Saccharibacillus brassicae: one gene and its partner. The protein of the gene in region 1 interacts with the protein of each later gene in a pairwise test. Links are inferred from orthologs where the notes say so. Each region holds a gene or a part of one and is shown in the gene's direction. Other genes may lie near its edges. The genes, in order: purT and FFV09_RS01210.

What was found.
Region 2: the proteins of purT (region 1) and FFV09_RS01210 interact in binary tests that used the Escherichia coli proteins (3 or more experiments, as listed by UniProt). The link is inferred for Saccharibacillus brassicae from one-to-one orthologs.

What each region holds. Positions count from the first base shown.
Region 1 is NZ_CP041217.1:97,211-100,380, reverse strand. The notes cover bases 115-2,965. They hold purT (formate-dependent phosphoribosylglycinamide formyltransferase), read left to right. Parts: upstream 115-870; coding sequence 871-2,061; downstream 2,062-2,965. Other genes in these bases: FFV09_RS24030 (GNAT family N-acetyltransferase), read left to right, coding at 2,051-2,527; FFV09_RS00370 (ABC transporter ATP-binding protein), read left to right, coding at 115-691. In the rest of the region: more of FFV09_RS00370, read left to right, coding at 1-114. UniProt on the Escherichia coli protein: Involved in the de novo purine biosynthesis. Catalyzes the transfer of formate to 5-phospho-ribosyl-glycinamide (GAR), producing 5-phospho-ribosyl-N-formylglycinamide (FGAR). Formate is provided by PurU via hydrolysis of 10-formyl-tetrahydrofolate.
Region 2 is NZ_CP041217.1:281,837-285,026, reverse strand. The notes cover bases 166-3,036. They hold FFV09_RS01210 (polyprenyl synthetase family protein), read left to right. Parts: upstream 166-1,098; coding sequence 1,099-1,974; downstream 1,975-3,036. Other genes in these bases: dxs (1-deoxy-D-xylulose-5-phosphate synthase), read left to right, coding at 2,216-3,036; xseB (exodeoxyribonuclease VII small subunit), read left to right, coding at 776-1,072; xseA (exodeoxyribonuclease VII large subunit), read left to right, coding at 166-786. In the rest of the region: more of xseA, read left to right, coding at 1-165; more of dxs, read left to right, coding at 3,037-3,190.

The sequences.
Region 1 (3,170 bases):
ACCGGGCCGCCAGGCGCTCAAGGGGATCGATATCGAGGCGCAAGCGGGGCAGTCGATCGCGCTCGTCGGCCATACCGGGTCCGGCAAGTCGACGATCATCAACCTGCTCAGCCGCTTTTACGACGTCACCGAAGGCACGGTCAAGATCGACGGGATCGACGTGCGCGACGTCAAGCTGGAGAGCCTGCGCGCGCAGATCGGCATCGTGCTGCAGGACACATTCATTTTCTCCGGCACGATCCGCGAAAATATCCGGTTCGGCCGGCTCGACGCGACCGACGAAGAGATCGAGGAAGTGACCCGGGCCGTCAAGGCGCACGATTTCATTATGGCGCTGCCGGGCGGATACGATACCGAAGTCGAAGAACGCGGCAGCGCGCTCTCGATGGGGCAGCGGCAGCTGCTCTCGTTCGCCCGGGCGCTGCTGGCGGACCCGCGCATTCTGATTCTGGACGAAGCGACGGCGAGTATCGACACCGAGACCGAGCTGAAGATCCAGGAAGCGCTCAAAGTGCTGCTGCAGGGACGGACTTCGTTTATCGTGGCGCACCGCCTCTCGACGATCCGGCATGCCGACAAGATCATCGTGCTCGACCACGGCGAGATCAAGGAGCAGGGCACGCACGCGGAGCTGGTCAAGCACGGCGGCATTTACGGCGGTCTCGTCGAAGCCCAATTCCGCTTTTTGTAACCGGACGACCGATCCAGAACATTTCCAGTAACTCCATTTGGAAAAACGAAAACCTGCGACAATTTTCGCAGGTTTTCGCCTTTTTTTCATAAAAATTTGAGTCGTCGGGGTTGCAATTCAGACGCCCAGCACACAAAATAGAAAAGGACAACACAAAAAGGCGTAGGAGTTGGTCAACGATGTGGGGGGCTCCATTATCCGCGGACGCGAAGAAAATCATGCTTCTCGGCAGCGGTGAACTGGGCAAAGAAGTCGTGATTGAAGCGCAGCGTCTCGGCGTGGAATGTATAGCGGTCGACCGCTACGCGGGCGCGCCGGCCATGCAGGTCGCGCATCGCAGCCACGTGATCGACATGCTGGACGCGCAGGCGCTGCGGGAGCTGATCCTGCGCGAGCGTCCGGACCTGATCGTGCCGGAGATCGAAGCGATCGCGACGACCATGCTGCAGCAGTTGGAAAGCGAAGGATTTCGGGTCATCCCGACGGCTACGGCCGCGAGGCTGACGATGGACCGCGAAGGCATTCGCCGGCTGGCCGCGGAGACGCTCGGCCTGCCGACGGCGGCGTACCGTTTCGCGGACACGCTCGAAGAGCTGAAGCAGGCCGTGTCGGAACTCGGCGCGCCGTGCGTCATCAAGCCGCTGATGAGTTCGTCGGGCAAAGGGCAGAGCGTGCTCCGCACGCCCGAAGACGCGGAGACGTGCTGGCAGTTCGCGCTCGAAGGCGCGCGCGCCAAGAACAGCACCCGCGTCATCGTGGAAGCGTTCGTGCCGTTCGAGAGCGAGATTACGCTGCTGACGGTGCGAAGCGTGTCGGGAACGGCGTTTTGTCCGCCGATCGGGCATATCCAGCAGGACGGCGACTACGTGGAATCGTGGCAGCCGCATCCGATGGACGCCGCCAAGCTTGAAGAAGCGAAGCGTATCGCCACGGTCATTACGGACGAGCTGGGCGGATACGGACTGTTCGGCGTCGAGCTGTTCCTGACGAAGGACGGCGTCGTCTTCAGCGAAGTGTCGCCCCGTCCGCACGATACGGGCATGGTTACGATGGCCACGCAGGATTTGTCGGAATTCGCGCTGCACGTCCGGGCGATTCTCGGGCTTCCGGTCACGGAAGTCCGGCTGCTCACGCCCGGCGCCTCGGCCACGCTCAAAGCGAGCCGGGCAAGCGAACGTTTCAAAGTCGGAGGTCTGACGGAAGCATTGAGCGTTCCGCGTACCCAGGTTCGGGTATTCGGCAAGCCGGATTCAAAACCGGGACGCAGAATGGCCGTCGCGCTCAGCGCGGCGGAAGATGTGGAGACTGCGCGGAACCGGGCTCGCGAAGCGGCCGGTCTGCTAAAAGAGGAGTATTCGGATGACAACTAACGTACTTGAAAAAACAGCGGATCTGCGCACGGCTTCATGCGGCGACGCTGCCGTTCTGACGGAGCTTATGCGCAAACTGTCCTACCCTACGACGCCGAGCGTCATGCGGGAGCAGTTGGAGAGCCGCGAGAACAATCCGAATTACCGAACTTATCTGGCGGAACGCCACGGCAAAGCGGTCGGCATGATCGCGCTGCGCCTCATTCCCGCCCGCGGGAAAGAACCTCAAATGGCGCAAATCGCCGGTCTTGTCGTCGACGAAGACTGCCGCGGCTGCGGCATCGGGCGCCAGCTCGTCGAACAGGCGGAAGCGTGGGCGGTCGAATGCGGCAGCAAGCTGCTGTTCCTGACGGGCATCAACCGGGAAGAACGCCTCGGCGCACACGAATTCTACGCGCGTGCCGGCTTCGAGAAATACGGCTGCAAGTTTATCAAGTCGCTCCAGACAAACACAAACATCCAATAAAGCCATCCCCTTCGGTTCCGGCTCTTTCGAGCGGAGCCTTTTATTCGATAGGAGGAACAACTTTAGTGCATACACAAGCAAAAAACGAACGTCCGTACGAAACGGGTGCCAAGCCGCATCCGAAGCAGGGTTCGAAGCGTCAAGCCAAACGGTGGAAAACGCTCGCCCTGAGCGCGGTGCTGGCCTGCGGCGGATGGTTCGCCGCCGTGCCGGCCGAGCAGGCCCACGCCCAAAGCTTTTACCAGTCGGCCTATGCCAAGACGACGACCGACAAGTCGCAGTTTACGTCCAAAGTCGTCTACCTGGTCAATCTGGAACGCCGCAAAGCGGGGCTCAAGCCGCTCGCCGTCGACGCCAGAACGGCAGGCGCTTCCCGGGTGAAAGCGGCGGATATGTCGAACAGGGGATATTTCGATCATACGTCGCCGACGTACGGATCGCCGTTCAACCTGCTGAAGTTGAAGCAGGTCTCGTACCGCGCGGCGGGGGAGAATATCGCGCTGGGACAGCGTTCGCCGGAAGCGGTCATGCAGAGCTGGATGAAAAGCTCCGGCCACCGCAGCAACATTTTGAATCCGAACTTTACGTCGATCGGGGTCGGCTACTATAACGGACACTGGGTTCAGCTGTTTATCGGCTGAGC
Region 2 (3,190 bases), 180 kb from region 1 along the record:
CTCGGCGAAGCCGAAGTGCTGATCGTCGGCCGCGGCGGCGGATCGCTCGAAGAACTGTGGGCTTTTAACGAAGAGATCGTCGCCCGGGCGATCTACGATTCGGCCATTCCGGTCATCTCGGCCGTCGGGCACGAGACCGACTTCACGATCGCCGACTTTGTCGCCGATCTGCGGGCGGCGACGCCGACCGCCGCCGCGGAACTCGCGGTGCCGGATCGGCGCGCGCTGCAGCATCGCGTCGCCCAGCAGCAGGAGCGGCTGCGCGGCGCCCTGCTGCGCCGGGCCGCGCAGGAGCGCGAGCGTCTGGCGCGCCTGCAGCGCTCCGCCGTGCTGCGGCAGCCGCAGCGCGCCCTTCAGCCGCATGCGCAGCGGCTGGACGGGCTGACGCGGCGCCTCACGGCGCGGACCGAAGCCCGCTTCGCCTCGGGCCGGGACAAGCACGCGCGCCTGCACGGCAGGCTGTCGCGCTTCTATCCGGGCGCTCAGCTGCAGCTCGCTTCGCGCCAGCTCGGCGGGCTGGACGGCCGCCTGAACGCGGCCATGACCGCCGCCGTCAAGGACGGGCGCCAGCGGCTGCTGGGCAGCCTGCGCCAGCTCGACGCCCTGAGCCCGCTCAAGGTGATGGCGCGCGGCTACAGCCTCGTCTACGACGAAGCCGGGCAGAAGCTGATCAAATCGGTACGCGAGGTAGCCGAGGGCGACGGGATCGTCGTCCGGGTGAACGACGGAAGCCTCGAATGCCGGGTTATTCAAACGACGGAGGAGGACAATCGAAGTGGAGCCTAATGCCGAACATCACAATCCTGCGGGAGCGTCCGACGCAGCGACGGGCGCCGAACTGAATTTCGAACAAGCGATGGACCAGCTAGAGCGGATCGTCGCCGAGCTTGAACAGGGCGACGTACCGCTGGAGAAAGCGATCGACCTGTTTCAGCGGGGCATGCAGCTGTCGCAGCTGTGCGGCCAGAAGCTGGAGCAGGTGGAACGCAAAATCGAAACGATCGTGGAAGAAGACGGACAGCTTCGACGCCGGAACTTTGCGGGCGAAGCGGAAAGCGGGGACAACTTTTGAACAGCGTATTCGCGCTTGAACCGTATATGAGAGACGTGTCGTCCGAGCTGGAGAGCTATTTTGCCGAAGCGTTTCCGGCCGACTGGGACATGCCGCCCGCGCTGCTGGAATCGATGCGGTATTCGCTCGATGCCGGCGGCAAACGGCTGCGTCCCCTGCTCGTGGTAGCGGCGTGTGAAAGTCTCGGCGGCAGCCGGGCGGCGGCGATCCGCGTCGCGGCCGCCGTCGAGATGGTGCACACGTATTCGCTCGTGCACGACGACCTGCCGGCGATGGACGACGACGACCTGCGCCGCGGCAAGCCGACGAACCACAAAGTGTTCGGCGAAGCGATGGCGATCCTCGCCGGCGACGGCCTGCTGACGCATGCTTTTTATGTGGTGTCTTCGCTGGCCAGAGACGGCCTGCTGCCGGCCGAGGCGGCGATCGGGATCGTGTCCGATCTGGCGGAATACGCCGGACCGCGCGGCATGGTGGGCGGCCAGGTGGCCGACATGGAAGGCGAGCAGGGCACGACGGACCTTGCGCGGCTGGAGTATATCCATCTGCACAAGACGAGCGACCTGATCATGTTCTCGCTGCTTGCGGGCGGGCGCACGGCCGGAGCGACGCCGCTTCAACTCGACGCGCTGCGTACGTTCGGCCGCGGCATCGGGCTGGCGTTCCAGATTCAGGACGATATTCTGGATCTGGTCGGCGACGAGAGCAAGCTGGGCAAAAAAACGCAAAGCGACGTCAAAATGGAAAAAGTGACGTATCCGTTTTTCCTCGGCATCGACAAGTCGCGCGAAGAAGTGCGGCGCCTCAGCGAAGAGTCCAAAACGGCCGTGCTGGGAGCGGGTCTTGAGCGTACCGACATCCTGCTGGCTATCGCCGATTATTTGGTGGAACGGGACCGTTAAGAGGTCCCGGAGGAAGCGGACTCCGGTTTCGCTGCTCGCTTGCTTGGGTATTGAAGAACAGAAGAACGGACAGCGCCCGGCGCATAAGCCGATGCTTCAAATTGGCTTTGTTTGCCGAAAAACGATATAATACCGATACTACGCGTGCTCGAAAAACGCTTCGCGGCGTTCAGGCGAGCCCGCCTATACCTAATCGTGCGCGACCGAATTCAGGAAAATGAAGGAAAGCGGGGAATGACACATGCTCCTTCCACAAATCAACCAACCCGGCGATCTGAAGAAGCTGCCGTCCGAACAACTCGCGCCGCTGGCGCAGGAAATTCGCCAATTTTTAATCGAAAATCTCTCGGTGACCGGAGGCCATTTGGCTTCCAATTTGGGCGTGGTCGAGTTGACATTGGCTTTGCATTACTGCTACGAGAGTCCCAAAGACAAGTTTATTTTCGACGTGGGCCATCAGGCTTACGTGCACAAGATTTTGACGGGCCGGCAGGACCGGTTCGATACGCTGCGCAAGTACAAGGGCCTGTGCGGCTTCGTCAAGCGCGCCGAAAGCGAACACGACGTCTGGGAAGCGGGCCACAGCAGCACGTCGCTGTCCGCGGCGATGGGCATGGCGATGGCGCGCGACCTCAAGGGCGAGAGCAACAAAGTGGTCGCGGTGATCGGAGACGGCGCGCTGACCGGCGGTATGGCGTTCGAAGCGCTGAACCATATCGGCCATGAGAAAAAGAACCTGCTCGTCGTCCTCAACGACAACGAGATGTCGATCGCGCCGAACGTCGGCGCGATGCACAACTACCTGAGCCGCGTCCGCTCGGACCGCCATTATCTGCGCGCCAAAGACGACGTCGAATCGCTGATCAAGAAAATTCCGGCGATCGGCGGCAAGCTTGCGCGCACGGCGGAAAAAGTCAAAGACAGCCTCAAATATATGATGGTGCCGGGCGTTCTGTTCGAAGAGCTGGGCTTCAAATACATCGGTCCGATCGACGGACACGACCTGCCGACCCTGATGGAGACGTTCCGCCAGTCGGACAACGTCGACGGCCCGGTGCTTGTCCATATCGTGACGACCAAAGGCAAAGGCTACAAACCGGCGGAAGCCGATTCGCATAAATGGCACGGCATTTCGCCGTACAAGATCGAGTCCGGCAAGACGCTCAAGTCGGCCGGCAACCCGATGTATACCGAAGTGTTCGGCAGCACGCTGATC